DNA from 4 places in the Pectobacterium versatile genome. Region 1 is predicted to be linked to each of the others. Evidence: predicted binding sites of a transcription regulator. Region 1 holds the regulator's gene; each other region holds the start of a gene.
What was found. The regulator CRP, encoded in region 1, controls carbon source genes, mostly activating them, when cyclic AMP is high. The targets are predictions, from matches to a motif close to ATGTGANNNNNNTCACAT.
Positions count from the first base shown of each region.

Region 2: a site for CRP is predicted at 5,628-5,645, ahead of rhaS (HTH-type transcriptional activator RhaS). Genes of this name have one in related genera too.
Region 3: a site for CRP is predicted at 3,253-3,270, ahead of cdd (cytidine deaminase). Genes of this name have one in related genera too.
Region 4: a site for CRP is predicted at 4,363-4,380, ahead of EIP93_RS14925 (ABC-F family ATPase). Genes of this name have one in related genera too.

Region 1 covers NZ_CP034276.1:4,451,534-4,459,205, forward strand. The annotation lists gene kefG (glutathione-regulated potassium-efflux system ancillary protein KefG) at 1-276, opposite strand, end outside; gene EIP93_RS20205 (ABC transporter ATP-binding protein) at 402-2,309, shown strand; gene EIP93_RS20210 (LysE family translocator) at 2,369-2,971, opposite strand; gene EIP93_RS20215 (hydrolase) at 3,078-4,130, shown strand; gene EIP93_RS20220 (YheU family protein) at 4,127-4,363, shown strand; gene EIP93_RS20225 (phosphoribulokinase) at 4,489-5,358, shown strand; gene EIP93_RS20230 (OsmC family protein) at 5,398-5,805, opposite strand; gene crp (cAMP-activated global transcriptional regulator CRP) at 6,179-6,811, shown strand; gene argD (bifunctional acetylornithine/succinyldiaminopimelate transaminase) at 6,954-7,672, opposite strand, start outside.
Region 2 covers NZ_CP034276.1:523,313-530,984, forward strand. The annotation lists gene EIP93_RS02375 (methyl-accepting chemotaxis protein) at 1-988, opposite strand, end outside; gene rhaM (L-rhamnose mutarotase) at 1,449-1,763, opposite strand; gene rhaD (rhamnulose-1-phosphate aldolase) at 1,873-2,697, opposite strand; gene EIP93_RS02390 (L-rhamnose isomerase) at 2,702-3,964, opposite strand; gene rhaB (rhamnulokinase) at 3,961-5,451, opposite strand; gene rhaS (HTH-type transcriptional activator RhaS) at 5,788-6,627, shown strand; gene EIP93_RS02405 (helix-turn-helix domain-containing protein) at 6,652-7,506, shown strand.
Region 3 covers NZ_CP034276.1:1,938,671-1,946,342, reverse strand. The annotation lists gene EIP93_RS08800 (ISAs1 family transposase) at 9-1,118, opposite strand; partial or broken gene EIP93_RS08795 (GH12 family glycosyl hydrolase domain-containing protein) at 1,202-1,831, shown strand; gene EIP93_RS08790 (CidA/LrgA family protein) at 2,054-2,461, shown strand; gene EIP93_RS08785 (CidB/LrgB family autolysis modulator) at 2,461-3,156, shown strand; gene cdd (cytidine deaminase) at 3,330-4,220, shown strand; gene EIP93_RS08775 (NAD-dependent malic enzyme) at 4,428-6,125, shown strand; gene gsiD (glutathione ABC transporter permease GsiD) at 6,171-7,076, opposite strand; gene gsiC (glutathione ABC transporter permease GsiC) at 7,086-7,672, opposite strand, start outside.
Region 4 covers NZ_CP034276.1:3,288,659-3,296,330, reverse strand. The annotation lists gene treC (alpha,alpha-phosphotrehalase) at 1-747, opposite strand, end outside; gene treB (PTS trehalose transporter subunit IIBC) at 824-2,242, opposite strand; gene EIP93_RS14935 (GNAT family N-acetyltransferase) at 2,816-3,376, opposite strand; gene EIP93_RS14930 (PhzF family phenazine biosynthesis protein) at 3,388-4,284, opposite strand; gene EIP93_RS14925 (ABC-F family ATPase) at 4,402-5,994, shown strand; gene EIP93_RS14920 (hypothetical protein) at 6,233-6,565, opposite strand; gene EIP93_RS14915 (hypothetical protein) at 6,685-7,254, opposite strand; partial or broken gene EIP93_RS14910 (Rha family transcriptional regulator) at 7,460-7,672, opposite strand, start outside.

The sequences.
Region 1 (7,672 bases):
AGCAAAGCCACGAGATAACACCCTATCGAGCCACTCTTTCAGCAGCGCCGGACAGCTGTAGGTATAAAACGGATGCTGGAAAATAATGACCTGATGCTCACGCAGCAGCTGTTGTTCGTGATGAATATCGATAAAAAAATCAGGATAGTGTGCGTAAAGATCGTGCACGGTTACATTCGCCAACTGCTGAGCCGGTTGCAATAAGATCCGGTTTGCTACCGAGTCCTGTGGTTCCGGATGGGCATACAGCAGCAAAATCTTAGGTGGCTGCGACATCATTCCCCTCCAAAGCGTCGTCATAATAATCGTTTTCCGTTACCATGCAGCGCAACGACTAAAAACAGGACACCGCGTGTCCTGAGATGTCCATAATTTAACATACTCTGAACATACGGCGCTTTATGATTGTTTTCTCTTCGCTGCAAATTCGACGTGGTGTACGCGTTCTGATCGACAACGCGACAGCAACGGTTAATCCCGGCCAGAAAGTCGGTCTGGTTGGCAAAAACGGCTGTGGCAAATCTACGCTGCTGTCATTACTGAAAGGTGAAATCAGCGCCGACGGTGGCAGCGCAACATTTCCGCAAAACTGGTCATTGGCGTGGGTCAATCAGGAAACGCCTGCGTTGGACAAACCCGCGCTGGACTACGTGATTGACGGCGACCGCGAGTTTCGCCAACTGGAAGCCGCATTGCAAACCGCCAACGAAGAGAACGACGGTAATGCGATTGCCACGCTGCACGGCAAGTTGGATGCCATCCAAGCCTGGACGATTCAGGCCAGAGCATCAAGCCTGCTCAATGGGTTAGGATTTTCTCAGTCACAGCTACAACAGCCCGTCAGCGCCTTTTCCGGCGGCTGGCGGATGCGTTTGAATCTGGCACAGGCACTGATCTGTCGTTCAGATCTGCTGTTGCTGGATGAACCGACCAACCACCTCGATCTGGATGCGGTTATCTGGCTGGAAAAGTGGCTGAAAAACTACGCCGGCACGCTGGTCCTGATCTCGCATGACCGCGATTTTCTCGATCCCGTAGTGACCAAGATTCTGCACATCGAACAGCAGTCGCTCAACGAGTACACCGGTAACTATTCCTCGTTTGAACGCCAGCGCGCCACTCGCCTCGCACAGCAGCAATCGCTCTATGAGCACCAGCAGGAGCGGGTCGCGCACCTGCAACACTACATTGACCGCTTCCGCGCGCAGGCGACCAAAGCCAAGCAGGCACAAAGCCGGATAAAAATGCTGGAACGCATGGAGATGATTGCACCAGCGCATGTCGATAACCCTTTCCGTTTCAGTTTTCGCGCCCCGGAATCGCTGCCCAATCCACTGATGAAGATGGAAAAGGTCAGCGCAGGCTATAACGACAAGCTAATTCTGGAATCGATCAAACTTAATTTAGTACCGGGTTCCCGCATTGGGCTGCTCGGCCATAACGGCGCGGGTAAATCCACGCTGATCAAGCTGCTTGCTGGCACACTTGCCCCACTGAAAGGGGAAATCGGGCTGGCGAAAGGCGTGAAGCTCGGTTATTTCGCTCAGCATCAGTTAGAGTTTCTACGTGCGGACGAATCGCCCTTGCAGCATCTGGTGCGTCTGGCAGAGCGGGAAACGGAACAGCAACTGCGCGACTACCTTGGCGGCTTCGGTTTTCAAGGCGACAAAGTCACGGAGATCACCGAGCGCTTCTCCGGTGGCGAAAAGGCCCGTCTGGTGCTGGCGCTGATCGTCTGGCAGCGCCCGAATCTCCTGCTGCTCGACGAACCAACCAACCACCTCGATCTGGATATGCGTCAGGCACTGACCGAAGCGTTAATCGATTTTGAAGGTGCACTGGTTGTCGTCTCGCACGATCGACACCTGATCCGTTCTACCACCGACGATCTCTATCTGGTACACGACCAGAAAGTAGAACCGTTCGACGGCGATTTGGAAGACTACCAACAGTGGCTGGTCGGCCTGCAACGTCAGGAAAATGCGGCCGATGAAACACCAAAAGAAAATATCGCCAACAGTGCGCAGGGCAGAAAAGATCAGAAACGCCGCGAAGCTGAGTTGAGAACGCAAACGCAACCGCTGCGCAAACAGATAACCAAGCTTGAGCAGCAGATGGAAAAGCTGGGGGAAACGCTAGCGGCGCTGGAAGCCCGACTGGCGGACAGCGCCATCTATGACATCAGCCGCAAAGCCGAACTCACCGACTGCCTGCAACAACAAACCAAAGTCAAAATCGAGCTGGAAGAAACGGAAATGTCCTGGCTGGACGCGCAGGAACAGCTAGAGCAGATGATGCAGAGCGAGTAAATTGCATTTACCCACCCGAGCGGGTGTCTCCCCCGCTCGCTATACTCGTGAACAAAGCCTTAATGCCAAATCAACAGCACGCAGGCGGCGGTCAGCAGCCCCATTGATACATTAAAGATAATCCACGCTTTCTTACTGCGCAGCAGTCGCCCAATCATCGTGCCAAACCCGAGCCAGATGACGCCGGACACCAGATTAACCAGCACAATCCCGATGCTTATGGCGATTACAGACTGGTTATAACCTTCCCCCGCCAGACTAAAGCTGGCAACCGCCCCCAGCGCCATGAGCCACGCTTTCGGGTTCAGGAATTGCAGCAACCACCCTTGATAAAACCGGATCGGTTGAGGCGGCGCAGCGGACGTTTCCAGCCGTTCATAAGCCGCCGTGGCGATTTTCCACGCCAGCCAGAGCAGATAGGCACTGCCGAGGACTTTCAGGATAAAATGCAGCGAAGGGTAAATCAGAATCAAACTACCTACACCGAATGCCACCAGCAGCAAAATGCTCTGCATGCCCAGTATGATGCCAACCATCAGCCACAGTGAACGCATAAAGCCAAAATTCGCGCCCGAGGTAGTCAACAGCATATTGTTCGGCCCCGGTGTGATGGCTGCTACCCACAAAAATCCCAACATCGAAAGAAATAAACTCAGTTCCATTATTTGTGGGCGCTCCTGACCCAAATGTCGTACCAACTGGCAGCATTGAAGCTAACAGTGTGATATTGATCGTACAAGAGTCGACAACAAGATTTCCATATCCTTTATGCATAATCACTTTCGTCCGCTGAGCGGCGCCCATAACCCACATCTGCAAACGCTATTGCCGCGTCTGATTCGCCGTCACGCACAGTTCTCGCCAGTCTGGCAGTCACTGGAATTACCGGACGGCGATTTCGTCGATCTGGCCTGGAGCGAAGCCCCTGAGCAAGCGCGACACAAACCGCGCGTGGTGCTGTTTCACGGGCTGGAAGGCAGCTTTCATAGCCCCTACGCTCACGGCCTGCTACATGCCTGTAAGCAGCGCGGCTGGCTGGCCGTCATCATGCATTTTCGCGGATGCAGCGGGAAGCCCAACAGGATGAAGCGCATTTATCATTCTGGCGAAACCAGCGATGCCAGCTATTTTCTGCACTGGATGCAAGAGACGCTGGGCAATGCGCCTACCGCCGCCATCGGCGTGTCTCTCGGCGGCAATATGCTGGCCTACCTGCTCGCTCAGCAAGGCGAAGCCTGCTCCCTGTCCGCGGCCGTCATTGTTTCCGCCCCCTTGATGCTCGAACCCTGTAGCCGCAGGATGGAACAAGGCTTCTCTCGCGTCTATCAGCACTACCTGCTGCGTCTGCTGAAGCAAAACGCCGGTCGTAAGCTGGCGGCTTATCCAGACACGCTGCCGATTCAGTTGCCGCAGCTGAAGCGAATCCGCCAGCTACGAGAGTTTGATGACGTCATTACTTCACGTATCTACGGCTTTCGCGATGCGGCCGACTACTATCGACGCTGTAGCGCTCTGCCGCTGTTGCCTCAGATTCGTAAACCGCTGCTCATTATCCATGCGAAGGACGATCCCTTCATGACGTCGGAGGTGATTCCCGATCTGTCGCAGTTACCGTCTAATATTGAGTATCAGCTGACGGAACATGGTGGGCATGTCGGCTTCGTCGGTGGAACGTTGCTGAAACCGGAAATGTGGCTGGAACAGCGCATTCCCAATTGGCTTAGCCCATTTTTGGACCATGCCACCGATTCTTTTTCTTCGGGATCTTTTCATTCAGGAACTTTTTATTCAGGAACTTTTTATTCAGGAGGAATGGCGTGATTATTCCCTGGCAACAGCTCGATCCAGAAACACTAGATAGCATCATTGAATCTTTCGTCCTGCGGGAAGGCACCGATTACGGCGAACAGGAGCGATCGCTGGCGCAGAAAGTGGAAGATATCCGCAGCCAGCTCCAATCTGGCGAGGTGGTATTGGTGTGGTCTGAGTTACATGAAACGCTCAATATCATGCCCCGCAACCAGCTCAATGCCGGAGGACATGCCCCTTATTGAGCATGGCGAAAGTCGTGAAAGAACGCGCCAAACATGCTAACAATGATAACTAATTACGTCTTTTTTGAGGATACGCGCAGGCCTTCGGTCTATGCGAACCTCGCGATCACGGAGTCACGCGCCTTATGTCACATCAGCATCCGATTATTGCGGTTACCGGCTCCAGCGGAGCGGGAACCACAACAACCAGTCTGGCCTTCCGTAAGATTTTCCAGCAGTTTGATCTGCGTGCAGCCCAGTTGGAAGGCGATAGCTTTCACCGCTATACCCGCCCGGAAATGGATATGGCGATTCGTAAAGCGCGTGATTCAGGACGCCACATCAGCTATTTCGGCCCGGAAGCGAATGATTTCAGCCTGCTAGAACAGTCGTTTATCGAATATGGCCTGCACGGGCGCGGCCAGACGCGCAAATATCTGCATACCTACGATGAAGCGATTCCCTATAATCAGGTTCCTGGGACGTTCACACCGTGGGAGCCGATGCCGGAACCCACCGACATTCTGTTCTATGAAGGGCTGCACGGCGGCGTGGTCACCGAGCAAAACGACGTGGCACAGCATGTCGATTTGCTCGTCGGCGTGGTGCCAATCGTCAACCTGGAATGGATCCAAAAGCTGATTCGTGACGTCAATGAGCGCGGCCATTCGCGTGAAGCGGTGATGGATTCCGTCGTCCGCTCGATGGAAGACTACATCACCTACATAACGCCGCAGTTCTCTCGCACACACATCAACTTCCAGCGCGTGCCTACCGTGGACACCTCCAACCCGTTCGCCGCCAAGTCGATTCCCTCACTGGACGAAAGCTTCGTCGTGATTCACTTTCAGGGATTGGATAATATTGATTATCCCTATCTGCTCGCCATGTTGCAGGGTTCATTTATCTCCCATATCAACACGCTGGTCGTTCCCGGCGGGAAGATGGGGTTGGCGATGGAATTAATCATGGCACCGCTGGTGCAGCGGTTAATCGAAGGGAAAACGATCGAATAAGCTAAACGGGCACGGCAGCGTCGTGCCCAGAGAAAGAAATTACTCCAGCACCCTAACTTCGTGGCTGTGCGTCACCTCAACGGCTTTGCCCAGCATCAGTGCCACAGAACAGTACTTTTCCGCCGACAGGGCGACAGCTCGCTCAACAACTTTGTCAGTCAGTCCTTTTCCCGTCACGATAAAATGCAGATTGATGTGGGTAAATAAACGCGGCGCGTCAGACCGACGCTCTGACGTTAATTTCACCTCACAATCCGCCACATCGTTGCGACCTTTTTGCAGAATCGACACCACGTCAATCGCGCTGCATCCTCCTACGGACATCAATACCATTTCCATCGGACTGGGCGCTTTATCGCCAGAATTGCCGTCCATCAATATCTGATGCCCTGATGCGGATTCGCCCAAAAACGTTAAGCCTTCAACCCATTTTACCCGAGCCTGCATGATGCCTCTCCACTAAAAATTTTTTGAAAATTTATATCGTTACTGTACAAAAACCAGCGTTAATCAGAGCTTTGTCATGCTGAAGCGAGACAACACAAGACACATCCTTAAAGCTGTGTTAAAACGAAAATAGAATAGACCTTTTCTGGACAAACCCAGAAACGAAGAAGATGATTACGTGGCCAGATATACCCAGCCACGTTTACGATGCGGCAAGGCAGCAACCGGAAAATCAAGGGTACAGTGGTTCCAGTATATTCCCTGACGTCATTCTGCCTAGACTGAATTTTATTTTTTAGCAGTTAAACACGCCGTACAGGGAACTCTGACCCCTGTAATTTGCGCAGTGAATTACAACAGAGGATGATAGCGAATGGTTCTCGGCAAACCGCAAACAGACCCAACTCTCGAATGGTTCCTTTCCCATTGTCATATTCACAAGTATCCATCGAAGAGCACGCTGATTCACCAAGGTGAAAAAGCAGAAACGCTTTACTACATCGTGAAAGGCTCTGTCGCAGTGCTAATCAAAGATGAAGAAGGCAAGGAAATGATCCTCTCCTACCTCAATCAGGGCGATTTTATCGGCGAGCTCGGCCTGTTTGAAGAAGGTCAGGAACGCAGTGCCTGGGTTCGGGCAAAAACCGCTTGTGAAGTGGCTGAAATTTCCTATAAAAAATTCCGCCAGCTCATCCAGGTTAACCCGGATATTCTCATGCGTCTGTCTGCGCAAATGGCAAGCAGACTTCAGGTTACCTCTGAGAAAGTCGGCAACCTCGCCTTCCTTGATGTGACCGGCCGTATTGCCCAAACCCTACTCAACCTGGCCAAACAACCTGATGCCATGACGCATCCAGATGGCATGCAAATTAAAATTACCCGTCAGGAAATTGGGCAAATCGTTGGCTGCTCGCGTGAAACCGTGGGCCGCATTCTGAAAATGTTAGAAGACCAGAACCTGATCTCTGCACACGGTAAAACGATTGTCGTTTACGGCACTCGCTAAACCCCTGTCGCTGTACCCTACCAATAAAAAAGCGTGAAGCCTCGGCCTCACGCTTTTTTTATGGCGAGCTTCCTGCTCGCCACCCTTCGGGCCGTTGCTAACGCAACGTTGAAAAACGTTCCCTACGTTTTTTTATGTCTAATCAGTTTGCTGCGTTAACGACCTGCGCGACGGCTTTGGCGAACTTCGCCATCCCCTGCGCAATATCGTCTTCATCAATGATCAAAGACGGTACAAAGCGGATCACGTTAGGCCCAGCCATCAGTACCATAAGCCCCTGAGCCGTTGCGGCAGCCAGGAACTCGCCCGCGCGACCGTGCCATTGCGGTTTCAGTTCTGCACCCAGCAGCAGCCCCATACCGCGAACCTGTTCGAATACACCGTACTGCTGATTGATTTTCTCAAGCTCACTGACAAAGCGATCGTGACGATCCGCCACGCCCGACAACACGTCCGGCGTGTTAATGATATCCAGCGCGGCTTCCGCCACCGCACAGGCCAACGGGTTGCCGCCATAGGTCGTGCCGTGTACCCCAACCGTCATGGCTGATGCGATCTCTTCCGTCGTCAGCATCGCGCTAATCGGGAACCCGCCGCCCAATGCTTTAGCCGTTGTGAGAATATCCGGCGTAATACCGTAGTGCATGTAGCTGAATAATTTACCGGTACGCCCCATCCCACTCTGCACTTCATCAAATACCAGCAGCGCTTTGTGTTGATCGCACAGATCGCGCACACCTTGTAAAAACTCAGGCGTCGCAGGCGTAATTCCGCCCTCGCCTTGAATCGGCTCCAGCACGACCGCACAGGTGTGATCGTCCATCACCGCTTTTACCGCAGCCAGATCGTTGAAGGGAACAT
Region 2 (7,672 bases), 1.1 Mb from region 1:
GCGCCAACTGGCTCGCTTCTTTGGCGTTATCCGCATTCTGGCGCACGGTGTGCGTCAACTGCTGCATATTGGCCGATGCCTGAATCAGCGAAGCTGCCTGCTCTTCGGTACGTTGCGACAGGTCGCTGTTGCCCTGAGCAATCTCACTGGACGCCAGCGAGATGGATTCACTGCCGTTCATGATGGTATGCACGATGCTCATCAACTGCTGGTTCATGTAGTTGATGGAGGCCAGCAGGCTGCTGTTGTCCCCCTGACGCAGCTGGATTTGCGCCGTCAAATTGCCGGAGGCAATCTCAGCCATGATTTCTTGCGCGTAATGCGGGTCGCCGCCGAGCTGGCGCGAAATATTACGTGAGATAAGGGTGGCGATAACGGCGGTCGTCAGCAGAGCGAGTAGCAGCAATCCCCAGACATAGTATTGTGAGGCGCGGTATGTCGTTTCGGCGCTGTCTACGATGTCTTTTGTGGTCGCGACTTCCATTTCGACCAGTTTCGCCAGATCCTTCATCAGTTGACCGCGATACTTGCCGGAGCTTGCACCGCTGATCTTGCTGGCTTCTGCCAGATCGCCCCGATTGACGATATCAATCAGTGTGGCATTAACTGAATTGAACGCTGAGAAGTTTTCGCCAATCACCTTGATCAGCGCTTTTTTATCCTCAGTGCTGGCAACCGCTTGATAGTTCTTAAACGCAGCAAGGAAGGCATCGGCGTTTTGCAGTAATTCTTTGCGGTGGCCTTCGCGCTCCTCGGGGGTTTTAGAATCGATATACTGAATTTGCTGCAAACGCGTTTCAGACAATGCACCGCGCATTTCCAGACTATATCGCACGCCGGGCAGGCTGCTGCTGCTTAATTCATCAATACGGCTATTATTAACGCTAAGCTGGAGTAGTGAAACTACACCTAATAACAACATCATGGCTATCAGGACGGAAAAACCGAGTAATAACTTGGAAAGTACTGTGAGTTGAGAGAATTTCATCGCTATTCTTATTGATTATAGAGAGAAGGTAGTAGTGATAACGGCAAATAAAATAAGATCTTTATAATGTGTAATTCGATAAAGTGGTGCGGGCAAATAAACAGAATTTAATAATAACCAAATTGATTATGTCGAGACTAAACTCTGTTTTATTTCAATGTGACAACGGATTGTGGTGATGGGTTGTTTTTGAAGGGAGGGTTGTTAATCATTGTTTTAATAAATGTTTTTATTTTTAATGTGAAAAATAAAGCATTCACAAACAGAGGAAATAAAATGTGACTGCCATCAATAATTAATAAATATTTATGTGTTTAATAAAAATAATGATTATATGTAACGGAATCCATTAATTAAATGACAAATTATTTCTTTCTTCTGTCCTCAGTAATCTTTCTTATGCCTTCAAAATAATGTTACAGCGGTAATCCTTGATTATATTACCGCCGCATGATTCTCCTCAGTCCAGATAGAACACGGGTTCCAGCGCATCGCTGACCGGGCTGTTATCAGGGTTGGAGGGCATGATATCGCCCATGTGTTTCCACCAGCGCTGGCAGACATCCGTTTGTGCAATCGCTTCCCAGCGTGCTTCGGACTCGACCTCGACATAGCCAAACAGCAGATTGCGCTGTTTATCCAGAAAAATGCTGTAGTGGTGCGCACCGTGGTTCTTTAGCACCTCGGCCAGTTCCGGCCAGATAGGATTGTGGCGACGCTGATATTCATCGTGGCAGTCAGGAAAAACCGACATCACAAAAGCCTTACGCAACATGGATGAATCCCCCGTAGTCATTGGCAGAACGCCACGGCGGTGATGCCGTGGCGAGTTGAGGCTGAAGCTAATGCTATACGCATTACACGCACTGCATGCGTTACACGACCTACACGCGCAACGCGGCTTCCAGTGGCGTGACGCCGAAACGTTTACCTAGGGCGATCAGCTCTTCGGTCGAGATCGTCTGCTTCTTACCGCCCATCGATCTCACTTTCACCATCACTTCAGCGGATTTCTCTGCGGTATCGATCAGGCCGAAGGCTTCATCCAGCGTTGGGCCGGTGCCGAAGATGCCGTGGAAGGGCCACAGCACCAGCGAATGACGCTTCATTTGTTCGGAAGTGGCATCGCCAATGGCATCGGTGCCCGGCACCATCCACGGCACAATCCCCACGCCGTCTGGGAAAACGACCAGACACTCCGTGCTGCCTTCCCACAGTTCACGCGTGAACTTAGCGGTATCCAGCTCCAGCACATAGCTCAGGGCGATCAGGTTGGTCGCGTGGCAGTGCATGATGACGCGGTCGCGCCCGTGGGTCACGCCCATACGCACAATGTGCGACTGGAAATGCGAGGCCAGTTCAGACGTTGGCAGGCCGCCGTTGGTCAGCCCCCAGAAAATGCGATAGCCTTTGCCGTCGCTATCGACCTGCAACACCACCAGTGAATCAGCCGGATCCAACTGCACGTTGCGGAAGAATTTGCCGGAGCCGGTGACGATAAACCAGCAGTCTGCCAGCGCAGGCATCGGCTGTGATAACGCCTCGTGGCGCGGCTGTGGGTAGAAATCGCTTTCATAAGGCGTCACATCCTCAGCCGTCAGGCGCAGGCTGACGTTACCGCCGTTACGTTCGTCCCAGCCTTTGAGCCACATGTCGCTGGTGGCTTTAATCATTCCCTGTACAAACCAGGAAGAGAGAATTGCTTGCATAATCTTACCCTTGACGTTGAGTGAGGATGGTTTCTTCATACTGACGCACCTGTTGCAGCCATTCGCTGCCCGGGATGACGTCATGACGCTGGCAGTAGTGTTCCCACACGGCCTGCCACGGTAGCGATTTTTGCTCTTCCAGCAGGGCCAGACGCGCGGTGTAATCGCCGTTTTGTTCCAGTGTGCGCAGCGTTTCTGTCGGTTCCAGCAGCGCGCGCAGCAGGGCTTTCTTCATGTTGCGGGTGCCGATGACCCAGGCCGCGATGCGGTTGATCGACGCATCAAAGAAATCGAGCCCGATATGCACGCGGTTAAGCAGCTTATGGCGCACGATTTCGTGGGCAATGGCCTGCGTTTCGTCGTCCAACAGCACCACATGGTCGCTGTCCCAGCGTACCGGGCGGCTGACGTGCAGCAGCAGGCGTGGAACGTACAGAATCGCGCTGGAGATCTTGTCGGAAATCACTTCGGTTGGATGGAAGTGTCCGGCATCCAGACAGAGCGCGGTGCCGCGGCTGGTCGCGTAGCCGAGGCAGAATTCGCTGGAGCCGACGGTAAAGCTTTCAGCGCCGATCCCGAACAGCTTACTTTCCACCGCGTCGATATGGTGTGCCTGATCGAGCGGCTCGGCGATGACCTCGTCTAACGCGCTGAGCAGCCGCTGGCGGAATGCCAGACGATCGATGGTCAAATCTTTCATGCCGTCCGGCACCCAGATGTTCATGACGGACGGCGTGCCGAGTTCGCGCCCGAAGTAGGCGGAAATACGGCGGCTGGCCTGACAGTGTTCAATCCAGAAACGGCGGACTTTTTCGTCTGGGTGCGACAGGGTAAAACCGTCCGCGCTCAGCGGATGAGAAAAGCAGGTCGGATTAAAATCCAGCCCGAGCTGGTGGCGCTTGGCCCACGCGACCCAGGAACTGAAATGCTCGGGGGCAATCTCGTTACGGGCGACGGGCTGCGCGGATTCCAGATAAATGGCGTGCAGGTTCAGCCGCTTGGGGCCGGGGATCAGCGCAAATGCCTGTTCCAGATCGGCACGTAGTTCATCCGGCGTGCTCGCTTTGCCGGGGTAGTTACCGGTGGCCTGAATGCCGCCGGTTAACGGTCCGCCGGTATTCTCGAATCCGGCCACATCGTCGCCCTGCCAGCAGTGCATTGACACCGGAATCTGGTCGAGCTGTTCCAGCACTGCCTCTACGTCAACATTTAGGTTGGCATAACGTGCTTTTGCCAACTGCCAGGCAGCTTCAATTGGTGTGCTCATTGCGTAGTCTCCTTTTTGCCCTGTGGGGCGGTTTCTGGCTGGCTGAGCGCCTGAAAACGACGCCAGTGCCCGGCAAAATCACTCTCCGCACGCGGGGTATAGCGATGCAGAGGGAAGTTATGAGTCAGCATATGCCTGAATGCGGCAAGGTCGGCAACGGCGCCCAGCGCCATCAGTTGGCAGCCGATATTGCCAAGCGTCGAGGCCTCGACCGGCCCGGCCAGAACCGGAATCTGGCACACATCGGCGCACAGTTGGTTCAGGAAGGCGTTCTGGCTGCCACCGCCGACAATATGCAACTGGCGGATTGGCGCGTGGCGCAGTTCGCCGAGTTCTAGCACCACCTGCCGATAGAGCAGCGCGAGGCTGTCGAAGATGCAGCGTGCCAGTTCGGCATCGCTGTGGGGCACAGGCTGGTCGTGCTCACGGCAATAGTCGCGGATCGCCTGATGCATGGACGGCGGATTGATAAAGCGATCGTCATTGGGATTAATCAGGCTGGCGAAGGCGGGCACGGCGGCGGCGGACTGAATCAGTGCGCCTAAATCCTTGATATTACGCTCCTGACAAACGCGCTGTAGCAGCCACAGACCCATGATGTTTTTTAGCACCCGATAGGTGCCGTCTACGCCGCCTTCGTTGGTGATATTGGCGGCCAGCGCCTGCGGACTGTTAAACGGCGTGTCGCTCTCGATGCCCATTAGCGACCAGGTGCCGGAGCTAAGGTAGGCGCTGTCGCGGCTCAGCAACGGTGCGCCGACTACCGCGCTGGCGGTATCGTGCGTGGCGACAGCAGTAACGGGAATGTGTCGTCCGCTCGGCGCTGCCCAGTTTCCGACGGCGTGCCCCGGCTGTACCGGATCGCTCAACCAGCGGCGCGGGATGCCCAGATACTCCAGCAGTTCGCTGTCCCAGGTTTTCTTTTCCAGATTAAGCAGTTGGGTCGTGCTAGCGTTGGTGTATTCGCAGACAACATTCCCCGTGAGGCGATAGTGAAAATAGTCGGGGATCATCAGCAGGTGTGCCACTTGATCCAGATCGTCAGAGGGCGCATCGCCCAGCGCTTTAAGCTGGTACAGCGTATTAAACGGCAGGAACTGAATGCCGGTACGCTGATAGATCGCCTCACGTCCCAGTTCTGCGGTAACCGCGGCCATTACGCCGTCGGTGCGGTGGTCGCGATAGGAATACGGCAGGCCAACACGCTGCCCGTCCTTATCGAGTAGCACATAGTCCACGCCCCAACTGTCGATCCCGATGCTATCGGGGGCGATACCCATGGCATCGATTTGGTGTAATCCGGTGAGGATATCGCCTTCCAGCGCGGCCAGATCCCACTGATGATGGTTGTCCTGAAACACCAGCGTATTGCTGAAACGGTGAATTTCTTTCAGCGTCAAATGCTGCGTTGCGGTGTGCAAGGTTGCCAGCATGACCCGACCACTGGATGCACCTAAATCCACCGCCACGATATTCTTCACCGCCATAGCCGCACTCCTTACTTGTTGGATGTGTTGCAGTGTAAAGAGCGGTAACAGAAGCCACCTTCCTATGAGTGCCATCAACAACAGGCGGCTGGCAAAATGACAAAGCTGGCCGTGAAAGGGCTCACAATCTGGGAAATTATTTAGGGAATAACCACGAAAAAACCAGGGAAAAGGCGGTGTGATCCTTACCACACTTCAATCAATTAGGCGGTGCGATCTTAAAAAAAGAGCAGCCAGATGGCGTGCGGGTGACGGTATTTCAAGGCTGGTTTTGTCGCTTCTGGCTACCCTTTTTCAAAGGCCGCATTTTTGCCAGAAGCTGAATGGAGAACTGAAATGACGTTACTTCGTGGTGATGATTTTTTTACTTCGCGTGCCGTAACGGTTGCGGTTGAGCCGCGTACCCCACAAGCGGCGTTTCCTGAGCACTATCATGATTTCTGGGAAATTGTGCTGGTGGAGCAGGGCGCAGGCGTCCATGTGTTTAACGATCAGCCCTATGCACTGTGCAGCGGTTCGGTATTCTTCGTTCGTGATAACGATCGGCATCTTTTTGAAGACGTCGAAGGGCTGTGCCTGACCAACATGCTGTACCGCTCGCCGCGCGGATTCCGCTTCCTTTCCGATATCGCCGCCTTTTTGCCGTATGGCCCGAACGGCGAATGGCAAGGGCAGTGGCAGGTCAATGCGGTGGGAATGCAGCAGTTGAAGCAGTCGATGAATAGTCTGGCTGAACTGGCGCAGAGCGATGCGCCAGAGGCTATTGCTGCCAGCGAAAGCCTGTTTCTGCACATTCTGGTGCAACTGCGTCAACACTGTTTCCAGACGGAGGGCAACGGCTCCGAGCGTCAAGGAGTGCAGGCGCTGCTGGGCTGGCTGCAAAACAACTACAGTGAAGAAGTGAACTGGGGCGACTTGGCTGACCAGTTCTCGTTGCCGCTGCGTACGCTGCATCGTCAGCTCAAACAACACACAGGTATGACGCCACAACGCTATCTGAATCGGTTAAGATTACTGGAGGCTCGTCGGCGGTTGCAGCAGAGTGATGATTCTATCACCACGATTGCGCACGCCTGTGGATTTAGCGACAGCAATCACTTCTCGACGCAATTCCGCAAGGCATTCTCGCAGGCGCCTAAATCACTGCGCCATCAGGCGTTTTCTCGTGAAGAGTAGGTAATGGCAACTGCGGGTGAGGGAATGGCGACAGCAATACGGGGTTTGAAATTACAGACTGAAGACTATTTCCTCACCGACAAGAATGCCGTGATGGTTGCCGAACGGCACCCACAGCCCGTGTTTCCGCTGCATCATCATGATTTTGATGAACTCGTCATCGTCTGGCGTGGCAATGGTCTGCACCTCTGGAACGATGTGCCGTACCGTATTACTCGCGGCGATATGTTCTATGTCTCCGCGAACGATCGCCACAGCTATGAATCCGTCCACGAGCTTGAGCTGGACAACATTCTCTATATTCGCAATCGCCTGACGTTATCCGCAGATTGGCAAGCGTTACTGCCGGGTGGGGAGCTTCCACAAAGCCAGCGCCACTGGTGTTTAGGCTCGGAAGGCATGGATACCCTCCGCGAGAAGGTGGACGCGCTGAGGCAGGAATGCATGAAATCGGATGCGCTGTCGCTGCAATTGAGTGAAGCGCTGCTGTTGCAGATTGCGCTGCTGGCGGCGCGCTATCGTCACACGCCGGACAGTCCGCAACTGGCCGATGCGCACCAGTTGGATATGTTGATGAATGCGCTGCGTGCCAGCATCGCGGCACCGTTCCGCTTTGAAGCCTTTTGCGAACAGCACCACTTCAGCGCCCGCAGTTTGCGTTCTCGCTTTAAAGAGCAAACGGGCATGAGCGTGCCACATTACCTGCGCCAGCTGCGGCTATGTAAGGCGATGGAGCTGCTGCGTTATGATCTGCAAACCATCGGCGACGTTGCCGCGCTGTGTGGTTTTGAGGACAGTAACTACTTCTCTGTGGTGTTCCATCAGGCGTTCGGCGTTTCGCCCAGCGCTTATCGCCAGCGCTTTCTGAATGTGGAGTGACGGCGTTAGGTATTGGGTATGAATTGTGCAGGCTCGGACTTTATCTGGCCGTGTGCCGTATTAGGGCATGACTCAACCTGATAGTTGGCAACGAGCTGAAAGCGGATGCTCATGACATCCGTAATTCTTCCTGCCCCTATCAGCAGCAAGTTATACGTAATACAGC
Region 3 (7,672 bases), 2.5 Mb from region 1:
ATACTTTGTTAATGACATTTAACATTCGCAAAAATCATTAACTCCCGATAGTCATCATCCAATAGTGCACGTTGCACTTTGCTTTTCATACTCCGGTTTTGTGTGCTCTCCATCTTTGCCAGATTGAGCGCCATCTTTCTGACTAATGACAAGACTTTTGTACCATTCTCATCGTGAATACGGCAAGCATCTTCTTTATAAACAACATCTAATACCCAGTGCAGACTGTTCTCTATGCCCCAGTGATGACGGACCGATGTCGCCATAAACTCTGCATCAATATCGTAAGATGACAGATAAAATGCCGTATCCAGCGTATTCGATTTTTTGTCTTTACGGTGTCTTTCAACCGCGACCAGTGTTTTTATTGAAGGCCATTTCTCCTGTAACTCCGGGCTCAACTCTGCCGGTATTTGAAAAGTAATACGGCGCTCCATTCGGCCATGCCCTTTATCCTGCATTTCATATTGTGCTAACGCGGTATTATCGTTAAACGCCTCATGGAATTGCGCTTTCACTGCATTAAACAATGTCGGCTGATTTCCTTTGACTTGTACAAGGTAATGACCTTTTCTCGCCACAATGCTTTCAAGCGTTTCTTTTTGTGCATGTAACGCATCAAGCGTTATCAGTGCATCCTTGATGTTAAGCATGCAAACAAGATTCTGTACTGTTTTGATTTCTTTTCCTTTTCCCTCGGCCATATCCTGATAAAGCGCAATGCCATTATTCAGGTCATAAGCATTAACAGAGTGAAAATCGTTACGACTCCACAGAGAGGCACTTTTCAGCGTCTTTCCATCAATCGCAATGAGTGGCTTGCTTGATTTGGCGCGAATGTCATTAATCCAGCTAAAAATACAGAACTGAAAGCTGTCGGGATCGACGGCTTTCATTATTCTGGCAATAGTATGACGCCGTGGTATGCCATTGGAAAATAATCGAAATTTTCTTAACCAGTCGAGGCGTAGTTCACCAAACTGTTGAATTTCAGCCCACCCATTTTGTCCACTGGCGACCGCAGCGAGAACAAGAAATAGGACATCAACAAGATGATGTTGTTGATTAATAGGAGAACGAGTTTCCTCTACCAGAGAGAGGTGGTCAAAAAGTGTCATATCAAGACCTCAAAAAGTTATTCTACTTTGAGATCAGTCTATTAGAGAATAGTTCAATTTTTTAACAAAGTGTGATCCGGCCCTGGGGAAAAGATGAAGTAAAAGGATGGCAGCAAACGGTTTTCTATAACAGCCCAACCAGCATGGGGTGGAACTGGCACTGGCCAAGTAACTCCTCCAGCGTTAAAGCCTATCCATCGCTGGTGAGCGGTTGGCACTGGACGGCGGGCTATACGGCAAATAGCGGCTTGCCGATAAAATTGTCCAGTAATAAAAGTATTACCAGTAACGTCACCTATTCCATCAAATCCACTGGCACTTACAACGCGGCTTATGACATTTGGTTCCACACCACCGACAAAGCCAGTTGGGATTCTACCCCTACCGATGAATTAATGATCTGGCTAAATAATACCAATGCAGGCCCGGCGGGTGATTATATTGAAACAGTTTTCCTCGGTGGCAGCAGTTGGAACGTATTCAAAGGCTGGATCAACGCCGGTAATGGCAAAGGGTGGAATGTCTTTTCCTTTGTTCGTACCTCCAATACCAACAACGCATCGCTCAATATTCGCCATTTCACCAACTATCTGGTGGGAACCAAGAAATGGATGAGCAATACAAAATATATCAGCAGCGTTGAGTTTGGCACCGAGATCTTTGGCGGTGATGGGCAGATTGATATCACCAAGTGGAGCGTAGACGTAAAATAACGCTTCTGTCGTCTCGACCCTTTCCGGTTCAACCTCTTTGCCACGCTGGCGTGGGGTTGAGCCGAATTTATCTCATCGGCTTCACGATCCATTTCAGCCCGGACAGATGTCGCTCATGTTTTAGGCGGCCCCTCTTTTTTCCTTCCCAACAAAATTCGTGAGCTGTGGCACGTAAATTCCATTAGCGTTATGATAATCCCCTCTGCTAATCAGGAATTTCCCATGCGTAATACGTTCATCGTGTGCTGGCAGTATTTACGCGCTTTCGCATTGATTTATCTCTGCCTGCTGGCAGGCAATGCGGTATCCGCGTTACTCCCATTCACTATCCCCGGCAGTATCATCGGCATGCTGGTTTTGTTCACCCTTCTTGCCTCGCAAATCCTGCCCGCGCAGTGGGTAAAACCGGGTTGCCATCTTCTTATTCGTCACATGGCGCTGCTGTTCGTCCCTATCGGCGTCGGCGTGATGAATTATTACGATCTGGTCAGCCAACAGTTTGGCCCCATCGTGGTTTCCTGCCTGATCAGTACCTTTATTGTGATGTTGGTTGTGGGTTTCAGTACCCAGATAATGCAGCGTGAACGAGCCGTGGCTGGCGATCGCACGCCGCCGAAGGATAACGAATAATGTTCAGCTATTTGTGGTGGTCGCTGCCCCTCACTCTGATGGTCTTTTTCGCCGCACGTAAATTGGCCGTACTGACCAGAATTTCGTTGTTGAACCCGCTGCTGGTGTCGATGGCGATTATTATTCCGCTGCTGCTGGTATTGAAGATTCCCTACGAGCACTATTTTCAGGGCAGCAAAGTCCTTAACGACCTGCTGCAACCGGCGGTGGTCGCGCTGGCGTTCCCGCTTTATGAGCAGTTGCATCAAATTCGCGCGCGCTGGAAATCAATCATCAGCGTGTGCTTCATCGGTAGCCTGACCGCGATTATCTCCGGCACGCTGGTGGCGCTGTGGATGGGCGCCTCGCCAGAAATCGCCGCCTCGGTGCTGCCTAAATCAGTCACCACGCCGATTGCGATGGCCGTCGCCAGCTCGATTGGCGGAATTCCAGCTATCAGCGCCGTCTGCGTGATTTTCGTCGGTATTCTCGGCGCTGTCTTAGGCCACACCCTGTTCAACCGCGTCGGTATCAAAACCAAAGCCGCGCGTGGGCTGTCGATGGGCACTGCTTCGCACGCACTCGGTACGGCGCGCTGCGCAGAAGTCGATTATCAGGAAGGCGCATTCAGCTCGCTGGCGCTGGTCATCTGCGGGATCATCACGTCGCTGATTGCGCCGCTAGTCTTCCCTCTACTCTTGCATGTTGCTGGCTGAATCTAGCGGGGATGGTGCGTAGCTCGCATCATCCCCGCCATAAAATTGAGATACATCTCGCATTTAGCAGTTAATTTGCAGCCATTTCATTCAACAAAGAGATTTTGATCACAATTTATTGCTACTCTGCTCCCTAACATGACGTCATTGACGGGTAAAAAGAGTACGCCACCATGCATCCACGATTTGAAAATGCCTTCCAGCAATTACCTGCCAGTCTGCAAGCCGCAATCGGTCCCTTGATCGATAAACCGGATTTCGCCGCCATGCTAACGGCTGACGACGTGAATGCCGTCTGTGAAGCCAGCCAGCTAGACGCCGATGCGTTGGCTTTTGCGCTATTACCTCTGGCAGCTGCCTGTGCACAAGCGCCTATCTCGAATTTCCAGGTTGGTGCGATTGCGCAAGGGCTCAGCGGCAATTTCTACTTTGGTGCCAACATGGAGTTCAGCGCTGTTCAGTTGCAGCAAACGGTGCATGCCGAACAAAGCGCCGTCAGCCACGCTTGGATACGCAATGAGCGTGGGTTGCGGGCGGTGACCGTGAACTACACGCCATGCGGCCACTGTCGTCAGTTTATGAATGAGCTGCGCAATGCCGCATCGCTGCGCATTCAACTACCGGGTCGCCAGCCTGCCGTGCTCAGCCACTATCTGCCGGATTCCTTTGGTCCCGTCGATCTGCACATCGATACCTTGCTGATGGATGACATCAACCACGGCGCAACCTTGCAAAATGTGGGCGCGCTTGCGCGTCAAGCGCTGGATGCCGCCAACCGTAGCCACGCGCCCTATAGCAAAGCCATCAGCGGCATTGCGCTGGAAACCTTAAGCGGCAACATTTATACCGGACGCTACGCAGAAAATGCGGCATTTAACCCTAGCCTGCCGCCTTTGCAAGTCGCATTGAATCTGATGAACCTTGCTGGCGACGATCCGTGCACCATTAAACACGCGGCTGTCGTCGAGCGTCGTAATGCCGTTGTCAGCCACTGGGCCATTTCGCAAATTATGTTGGCCGAATTAGGCTGCACCGACATTGAACATCACTTTATTGAGGAATAACGGCAGAGGTCAGCGCAGAATTTCGGCAAAGGGAAGTGTGAAAAACGAGAGGTGAATCGATAAAGCCTGCATTTTGACTAAGATGCAAGCCATCTGTAACTATTTTAATTAACAATTCCTGTACATATTTTCTGGGTAATTTAAGATCCGCAACAGTTTTTATCGACAACACCTGAGTTTTTTTCTGTTATCCGAGAGTAAAAAGTCATGGAATTAGAATACGAAAGCAAACGTCCTCTCCATATTCCCTACGCTGGCCCAATATTGCTTGAATTTCCCCTGCTGAATAAAGGCAGTGCGTTTACCGAAGAAGAACGCGCCAACTTTAACCTGCATGGTCTGCTGCCTGAAGCCGTCGAAACCATCGAAGAACAGGCAGAACGCGCCTGGCGTCAGTATCAGGAATTCAAACACGATATTGAAAAACACGTGTACCTGCGTAACATTCAGGACACCAACGAGACGCTGTTCTACCGCCTTCTGGACGGTCACCTCAGTGAGATGATGCCGATCATCTACACCCCGACCGTTGGCGAAGCCTGTGAACACTTCTCCGATATCTATCGTCGCGCACGCGGCCTGTTTATCTCCTACCCTAACCGCGCACATATCGACGATATGCTGCAAAACGCCACTAAGCAGAACGTGAAAGTCATCGTTGTGACCGACGGTGAGCGTATTCTGGGTCTGGGCGACCAGGGTATTGGCGGCATGGGGATTCCAATCGGTAAGCTGTCGCTGTACACCGCCTGTGGCGGTATCAGCCCAGCCTACACCCTGCCTGTCGTTCTGGATGTCGGCACCAACAACCCGCAGCGTCTGAACGATCCGCTGTACATGGGCTGGCGTCATCCGCGTATCACCGACGACGAATACTATGCCTTCGTTGACGAATTCATTCAGGCCGTTAAACGCCGCTGGCCGAACGTGCTGTTGCAGTTTGAAGACTTCGCGCAGAAAAATGCCACACCGCTGCTGAACCGCTATCGTGATGAGATCTGTAGCTTTAACGATGACATTCAGGGCACCGCAGCCGTTGCGATTGGCAGCCTGATTGCTGCCAGCCGTGCAGCAGGTACTCAGCTACGCGATCAGACCGTCACCTTCCTGGGTGCGGGCTCCGCAGGCTGTGGTATTGCTGAGCAAATCGTCGCGCAGATGAAGTCTGAAGGGCTGAGCGAAGAAGAAGCACGCGCGCGCGTCTTCATGGTTGATCGCTTCGGTTTGCTGACGGACAAACTGCCGAACCTGCTCGATTTCCAGAGCAAGCTGGTGCAGAAAAGTGAACTGCTGGCTGACTGGGATTGCAACAGCGACGCGATTTCACTGCTGGAAGTTGTACGCAATGCCAAGCCAACCATCCTGATCGGTGTATCCGGCCAGCCGGGTCTGTTCACGGAAGAAATCATCCGTGAAATGCACAAGCACTGCGCGCGTCCTATCGTGATGCCGCTGTCTAACCCGACATCCCGCGTAGAAGCCCGTCCAGAAGATATCATTCGCTGGACAGAAGGTTCAGCGCTGGTCGCAACCGGTAGCCCGTTCTCTCCGGTTAACTATCAGGGCAAAATCTTCCCTATCGCCCAGTGCAACAACTCCTACATTTTCCCAGGTATCGGGTTAGGTGTACTGGCGTCGGGTGCCAAACGTATCACTGACGGTATGTTGATGGCCGCCAGCCGCGCTCTGGCTGACTGCTCGCCGCTGGCGAATAACGGTGAAGGCGCTCTGCTGCCGGATCTGTCCGATATCCAGCAGGTGTCCAAACGTATTGCACTGGACGTCGGTAAAGCCGCACAGCTGCAAGGCGCAGCCGTGGTGACCTCCGCCGATGCGTTGCAGAAGGCGATTGACCATAACTTCTGGCAACCACAGTACCGCAGCTACAAACGAACCTCGTTCTAACTGCCTTACTGCTAAAAAGCGCGGCAAATGCCGCGCTTTTTTTATTCAGCTTTTCAATTTCGGGTCGAGTGCATCACGCAGACCGTCTCCCAATAAATTAAACGCCAAAACCGTCAGAAAGATCGCCAGACTAGGGAAAATCGCGACGTGCGGAGCAATCACCATATCCGACCGCGCTTCGTTCAGCATCGCCCCCCACTCCGGCATCGGCGGCTGTGCGCCAAGCCCTAAGAATGACAGGCTGGCTGCCGTAATGATCGACATTCCAATGCGCATCGAGAAAAACACCACGATGGAAGACACCGAGCCCGGCAGAATATGTCGAAAAAGAATTGTCCTGTCGCTGGCCCCAATGCTGCGGGCCGATTCGATGTAGGTAAGCTGCTTCAGCACCAGCGTATTCCCCCGCACCAGACGGGCAAAAGCCGGAATGCTGAAGATCGCGACGGCGACAATCACATTCGCCATCCCACTGCCCATAATCGCCACAACGGCAATCGCCAGCAGAATACCGGGGAAGGCAAACAGCACATCGGATAGGCGCATGATGATCCTGTCCGCCCACCCTTCGTAGTAGCCCGCCACCAGACCGAGTGCCGTACCGATAATCATCCCTACCAGCACCGAGAGAATACCCGCCGCCAGAGAAATGCGCGTTCCCATCAGGATCCGGCTGAAAATATCACGTCCTAATGAATCCACGCCCAGCCAGTGTGCCGCCGACGGGCCTTCATTCAGGCGTTCATAATCGAAATAGTTCTCGGCATCATAGGGCATCAGATACGGTGCCAGAAACGCGACCACAATCAGCAGCAGTACAAACACGCCTGCGGTGACCGCGACGTGCTGCCGAAGAAAGCGCCGCCAGAATTCACGCCACGGCGTGCGAACAGGTTTATCCCTAATGACAGGGAGCGTCGCCAGCATAGCTTTACGTCGCCAGTGTCTCATTCCCTTTCCTTATTTATAACGAATGGCTGGATTAATCGCGGCATACAGCATATCCACCAGCAGATTGATCAGAATAAACTCCAGCGAGAACAGCAGTACCTCGGCCTGAATCACCGGATAGTCGCGCATCTCCACCGCATCCACCAGCAGCCGTCCTAGCCCCGGCCAGTTAAAGACCTTCTCCACGACGATTGAGCCACCGAGCAAGAAACCAAATTGCAGCCCCATCATCGTAACCACCGGAATCAGCGCATTGCGCAGCCCGTGCTTCACCACCACCAGCGATTCGCGCACGCCTTTTGCCCGCGCCGTCCGCATATAATCTTCTTGCAAGACATCAACAAACGACGCACGAGTAAAACGCGCCATCACCGCCGCCACCGCCGCGCCCAGCGTCAGAGAGGGCAAAATGTAGTGCAGCCAGGTGTCCGCCCCCACCGTCGGCAGCCATCCCAGTTCGACGGAAAAAACCTGCATTAACAGCATGCCGAGTGCAAACGCGGGGAAAGAGAGGCCGGATACCGCCAGCATCATCCCGATTCTGTCCGGCCAGCCGTTGCGCCACACGGCGGACACGATGCCGATCGCCATGCCAA
Region 4 (7,672 bases), 1.2 Mb from region 1:
GACGGTCATCAAGCCACGGGGTTGAAAAACATCCCGGCTGAACTCCTGTAGGTAATCATGAATCAGGGGGCCATCGGTATAGAAACGGCGTCCATCGCCCTGAGCATCAGACGGGAAATCCTGCTGCTTGGAAACCAGATTGATGACATCCAGCCGCAGTCCGTCCACACCTTTATCCGCCCAAAATGCACAGACCTGCTTTAATTCATCCCGTACGCGCGGATGTTCCCAATTCAGGTCGGCCTGTTCAGTGGCGAAAAGATGCAGATAGTACTGTTTGCTTTCTTCGTGCCACTGCCAGGCCGAGCCGCCAAATTTTGAACGCCAATTATTAGGTAGCGCTCCGTCATTACCATCACGCCAGATATAAAAATGACGGTACGGACTACGGCGATCCTGTGCGTTCTGGAACCAGTGGTGTTGCGTAGAGGTGTGGTTGAACACCATGTCCATCACGACACGGATACGGCGCTGATGCGCTTCCGCGATCAACGTTTCCATATCGGCCATCGTGCCATAGGCTGGGTCGATGGCGCAGTAGTCGGCGACGTCATAGCCGTTGTCAACCTGAGGAGAGAGGTAAACCGGTGTTAGCCAGATCGCATCGACGCCCAGCTGTTGCAGGTAATCGAGCCGGGCGGTGATGCCAGCGATGTCGCCAATGCCATTGCCGGTACTGTCCTGAAAGCTCTTCGGGTAGATTTGATAAATTACGCCGTTTTGCCACCAGGGAAGCGAGGCGTTCATGGTCATGAGGTCGCTCCTTTATTACAGTGGGCCGTGCAAGCACAGCCTGAGTTGAGACAATAATTATATGCCACCGCTATGTAGGATCGAGTGTGCCATTGCGGGTTTTGCGTTTATAGACCAGCGATGTCAATACAATCGGAATGACGGTGGCAACCAGCGTGGCAAGGGCGAAGATTCCCCAAAACTGTGGCTTGATGGAGAGAATACCCGGTAGCCCACCTACGCCGATGCCATTTGCCGTTACGCCGTACAGCCCGCAGATGAGTGCAGCCGCAGCGGAGCCGATCATGGCGCACAGCATCGGAAAGCGGTATTTCAGGTTGATACCGTACATGGCGGGTTCGGTCACGCCAAGAAAGGCGGAAATCGCCGCAGGGACAGAAATTTCGCGTTCGTTGGTTTTCCGGCTGACGAGAATCACCCCGACGACGGCAGCCGCCTGTGCAATGTTGGACAGTGCGATGAGCGGCCAGACGGGGGTGCCGCCCATGCTTTGAATCATCTGCATATCAATCGCTAACGTTGTTTGGTGCACGCCCGTGATGACCAGCGGCGCATACAGGAACCCAAACAGTGCGGCGCCAATGGGAGCGAAGCTGCCTGTCATTACCGCCTTAACGGCCCAGGCGACGCCATCGCCAATCATACGACCAAAGGGACCAATCAACGTGTGTGCCAGGAAAACGGCCAGAATGAGCGAGGTTACGGGCACGACCACCAGATAGAGGTAATCCGGCACGATTTTTTTCAGCCGCGTTTCGATCAGGGCCAGCGCCATCCCGGCCAAGACGGACGGAATGACCTGTGCCTGATAGCCTATCTTCTCGATCGTGAACCAGCCGAAATTCCACACTTCAGGCGTTTGTTGGCCGATAAGATAGGCGTTCATTAACTGTGGCGATACCAGCGTGATACCGAGCACGATGCCGAGGATGGGCGTGCCGCCCATTTTGCGTACGGTTGACCAGCAGACCGCAACGGGAAGATAGAAGAAGATAGCTTCGCCCAGCAGCCAGAGGAAATCGTAGATGGTTTGCCAGGTCGGGTAGAGCTGTACCAGCGTTTGCCCGTCGCGCATCGGAATATCGCCAATTACGTTACGTGCGCCGAGGATCAAGCCCCCGCTGATGAGTGCGGGAAGCAGCGGAAAAAAGATCTCTGCAAAATGTGAAATGCTGCGTTCAAACCAACTCATGTTCTGGCGAGCGGCGACTTTGGCTTCTTCTTTATTAATCTCGCCTTTTCCCGTGGTGGCGAGCAGCGCTTTGTAATACTCATCCACGTTGGTGCCGATCACGACCTGAAATTGTCCGGCGTTGGTAAAACACCCTTTAACAATACGCAGCTCTTCAATGTTCTTGGGATGGGCTTTGGATGAGTCGTGCAAGACGAAGCGGAGACGAGTAATGCAGTGCGTGACCGCCGCGATGTTCTCACGCCCGCCGACCAGTTCGATCAGACGGTCAATATCCTGTTGCTTAACTTTACTCATAGTCATGTCCTTTTTATCTTTTTGCGCAGACGTCGGGGACGCGAAGCAAGTACAGCCAGAGAAAAGCATAGTCTGTTAACGGTGGTTTTGCCGTGAAAGGAAAACGCATTGAGCTGTTTTTAAAAGAGAATGTTCAGGCATGCGGTGTGCTGCACAAATCGGCGACGTGTGGGTAGACAAAAAGGAAAGGGGATGAACAGGATGTGAGAGAGGATGAGAAAACAAAAGCCGCCTGTAGGAGGCGGCTTCAGAGATTGTTCATATCACAATCAGAACGGGCTGATGATTGACCCAATACGTTCACAGTAACTGACATAAACATCTCCCATTCTTTTAAAGAATTTGCTGATTTTGCGCATCGTTTTCATTATCAGGCTCCTCTAATGGGTTAATTAAGTGTGATGTTCATCACGTTTTTAATGGTAGCGAAGATGAAATTGAATTTCAACATTTTTGTGATGTTAGTCACAAAAATATAACGATATGGCAAAGGTCATGCATCGTGAAGAGAAAGAATCTGATGCGCAGCCGGGAGGTCAGCGCATCAGGCGATGGAAGGTATACGGGGTAATATCAGGCAGGATAGCGATAAATATTGTGATCGAACCACTGCTCGCCAATCTGCTCGGCGTCTTTCTCCGTGTGGTGAAAGCGGAAGCCAAGTCGTTGAGCGACAGTGTTGCTACGCGTGTTGGCGGTTGAGGCTCTGATGACGCAGCGCTCAACGAGGCTCGCATCGGTATAGGCTGTTATCAGCGTGCTGACGGCCTGAGAAACGATGCCTTTGCCTTCAAATGCTTCGGCGATCCAATAGCCGATGACGCCTTCTTTATCCTGAATCGTGTTGAAGGAGACGATGCCAGCCAGCGCGTCGTCCCAGCGGATAACGTACACAGCGGCCGTTTTATCGAAGAATGTCTTTCTGTTGGCGCGAATGGTTTCACGCGTGTCATCGACGGTCTTAACAGAATCCGGCCAGGGTAAAGTACGCCGCAGACGCGCTTTTTCCTGCTGAATCAGGGTAAAGAGCGCATCGGCATCGCTTTCTTCCTGAATCGTTAGGCACAGATGGGGCTGATGACGCAATGCATACAGTGCATCTGTAAATGACGTATCGGCAAATGGCGTTGCCATAAAATCCCTCCTTATCCCTGCAACGTACCGTCAACGATCGTGACGCTGTGTCCGCCGATCCACGGCTCATCGTTCAGGTAAGTGACGGTAATCTGGCCATCGCGCTGTAGCATAGTGCCCTGTCGCGCAAGGTAGCTAAGTGGTGCGGTGACGTTATTCGTCGAGTGCTGCTGGCGAAGCAGTGCAGCCAGACAGGCATTGGCGCTGCCGGTAACCGGATCTTCCTTGATATGACCGCGTTCGATGTAGAACGCGCGAACTTCATAATCGGCAGGCGTTGCGCCATCGTGCGGGCCATAGACAGCGATGCCGTTGGTCTGGCTGAGATTTTGTACGGCTGAGAGTGCTTCTGCATCCGGTGTCATGTTCAGGCAGGTGTTAGCGCTGTCTACGCGAATCACGAGCCAGCGAATGCCCATGTGTACCGCGGTGGGCGGGTAGCGGGTATCGATAGCGGCACGATCAAAACCAGTAATGCCCAGCGTTTTTTCCAGCAGTGGCAGGTGTTCATCGTCAAATGGAACGATGGTGGCCTGAGGTGCGTGAAAAGCGAGGCTCGCATCCTCACCGATGTTGATTGGCACGAGACCAATGCCGCATTGTTGTACCAACTGGCCCGGAGATTTAGGACGCAATCCTTCTTCCAGCAGGGCATGTGCGGTGCCTAGCGTAGGGTGTCCGGCAAAGGGCAGCTCCGATTCTGGCGTAAAAATGCGGACGTGGTAATCCGCTAAAGGGTCGGTGGCTGGCAGGACAAACGTGGTTTCTGACAGGTTTGTCCAGCGAGCGATCTCCTGCATTTGCGCATCGGTTAACCCCTTTGCCTCCATAATGACGGCAAGCGGATTGCCCTTGAAAGGCTGCTGGGTGAAAACGTCGACCTGTTTGAAACGACGTAGTATAGGCATCGCATTTCTCTCCTGTATGCGCTATCGCTTAAATATTACTCAAAACTAACCGCGATCCTATCGCGCGCTTGTGGCATAATGCGCGCCAAATCACATTCCGACTCGAGTATAAGTGCTGTGTTAAGTACCAACAATATCACCATGCAGTTCGGCAGCAAGCCGTTGTTTGAAAACATTTCCGTTAAATTTGGCGGCGGCAACCGTTACGGTTTGATTGGCGCGAATGGTTGCGGCAAATCCACATTCATGAAGATTCTCGGCGGCGACCTGGCGTCGAGCGGCGGTAACGTCTTCCTCGATCCTAATGAACGTCTGGGGAAATTGCGTCAGGATCAGTTCGCTTTTGAAAAATACAGCGTGCTGGATACCGTTATCATGGGCCACGGCGAGCTGTGGGCGGTAAAAGAAGAGCGCGACCGTATCTATTCATTGGCTGAAATGAGCGAAGCCGACGGCTATAAAGTTGCCGATCTGGAAGTGCAATACGGTGAGATGGATGGCTACAGCGCAGAGTCACGCGCAGGCGAACTGTTGCTGGGCGTGGGGATTCCCGTTGAGCAGCATTATGGCTTGATGAGTGAAATTGCTCCCGGTTGGAAACTGCGTGTCCTGTTGGCGCAGGCGCTGTTTGCCGATCCTGATATCCTGCTGCTTGACGAACCGACCAACAACCTGGATATCGATACGATCCGCTGGCTGGAGCAGGTGCTGAACGAGCGTAACAGCACCATGATCATCATCTCGCATGACCGTCACTTCCTGAACATGGTTTGTACGCACATGGCGGATCTGGACTACGGCGAGCTGCGTATTTATCCCGGCAACTATGATGAATACATGACGGCAGCGACGCAGGCTCGTGAGCGTTTGTTGTCCGATAACGCCAAAAAGAAAGCGCAGATTTCCGAACTGCAATCGTTCGTCAGCCGCTTTAGCGCCAACGCCTCTAAATCCAAGCAGGCGACATCACGCGCACGTCAGATTGATAAAATCCAGCTAGATGAAGTGAAAGCGTCCAGCCGTCAAAACCCGTTTATCCGTTTTGATCAGGATAAGAAATTGTTCCGTAATGCGCTGGAAGTTGAAGCGTTGAGCAAAGGTTTTGATAATGGCCCGCTGTTTAGCAAGCTGGGTCTGATGATCGAAGTGGGTGAGAAAGTCGCAATTCTGGGTGCCAACGGTATCGGTAAATCGACATTGCTGAAAACGCTGGTCGGTGATTTCGAGCCGGATAGCGGTACGGTAAAATGGTCTGAAAACTCAAAAATTGGCTACTACGCGCAGGATCACGAATACGAATTCGATGAGACGCTGACCGTTTTTGACTGGATGAGCCAGTGGAAACAGGAAAAAGACGACGAGCAAGCCGTGCGTAGCATTCTCGGTCGTTTGCTGTTCAGCCAGGATGATATCAAGAAGAAAGTGAAGGTGTTATCCGGTGGTGAAAAAGGCCGCATGCTGTTCGGTAAGCTGATGATGCAGCGTCCGAATATTCTGGTGATGGATGAACCAACCAACCACCTTGATATGGAATCCATTGAATCGCTGAATATGGCGCTGGAAATGTATGAAGGGACGCTGCTGTTCGTCTCTCATGACCGTGAATTTGTCAGCTCATTGGCGACCCGTATTCTGGAAATTACGCCAAATAAAGTGATCGATTTCACCGGCAACTATGAAGATTACCTGCGTAGTCAGGGTATTCAGTAATCCATTAGCCGCTTTCCTAAACAGTTGTTTGGGAAAGCGGATCTTTCAGCGGTTCACTATCTGGCAATGTCTTCGAATTGTAGTGAACCACGCCAGCAGCCCGAGGGTTAATTGTTCAAGGGGGACGTGTTTTGATACTCCGTTAACGGTGACAATATCGGAATCTGTTTCATGCTTCAGGCGGCACAAGTATGCCTTAGAGCCACCTATTCAGCCAGTGCGTTTATATCATCCATCATTATTTACACGCCTCGACGCCTAAGTAATATGCTATTGATTCATAGACTATCCCACTCATACGCGGGTCTGGCGATGATGCCTTCATTTGTTCGAGTGTTTCACCATCTCCAAGGTATTTAACCGTGGAATTCTTGCAATCGTAAATGCGTTTAGAATAAGAGGTTCCCGATGGCCCTACGCGTTTTGTAACGATGGTTTTCATTCCACCTTGCGAACCCTTTTCGAGAATTGTGTACTGCGCTTTAGAGTCTGTTGGAATGGTAATCACATAATTTTTAGCACTCACCCCACCAGAAGCCAGCAATAACGCTGCAATCGCTATCTTCTTCATCGCTATCCCCATTGGTAAATATTAGTTAATCGTAGACGGAACAGTGGGCAATGGGAAGCAAGAAACCCGCCGAAGCGGGTTGGATGAGGGGGGATGCAGGCTAATTTGTAGCTGTAGCGTCAAGGCGATAAGCTATCTCCGTTAAGACTGAACTCAACATGAACTCGACCTGAAACGCGCCTGTCAGAATATCCGCTTTTGCTCTCACCCATTCCTATATATAGTTTTCCAGTATAATTCTCGTGCGAAAAAACCGACTCCCACTTGCCACAGTTGGTGTTTGTTACGCAAGGGAAAAAGGAAAAATCGTCATTGTATACATGTTCGTTAACTTCTTTTGGCGTTCCGTATCTTTCAGTGAGTATTTTCTTCAGCTCATTATAAATGTGCTTACTTTTATCAATACTGTCGAGGCCAGTAAGATCGTATGTATTAAAGGTTATTCTCTTAAGTCTATCGTTTTTATATAAAAAGTTATATGCACCTTCTATATTAAAAGATTCTTTCGGCGGTGTTGTTACATATAGAATTACCCAATCACCTCTTAATGGTATTTTATTGAATGTCGGAAGCCCCAATGAGGACACGCTTCTAGATCTATCATTCCACTCAACACCAAATGGCGCTTCGGATTTTCTATCGCAACCTGAAAGCAAAACTAACAAAGTCGCAATCGCTATCTTCTTCATCCCTATCCCCATTGGTAACATTTTCTCACAGGTTAGCACAGAGACATAGCAACACAACTGATCAAATATCAGGATTTCAGGAAGGCAATCAATCGATAGCGTAACTTAATCACTTCTCAACCTTTTCCATGTTCTTGGTAGCTTTTCTACATCTACCTTCTTCCAGTCGCAATAGTGGTATTTTTTTCTTCCGCTCATTCATCAATCAGCTGCCGATAGTGCCTTTCAGCTTCGATCTGGTATCCTCTGTCGCTAATTGGTGCATTGCCTCTTCGCCCATTAGTTGGCGGTTCTGTAACTGTCCAGCCATCCAGTTGAAAGCCTGAATGTAGGTTATTTTGCTTTGCATGGCTGCTTTACCCGTGAATCCCATAACTACCAGCATGAAGCCGTCTTTTGTCATGCTGTACATACGGCG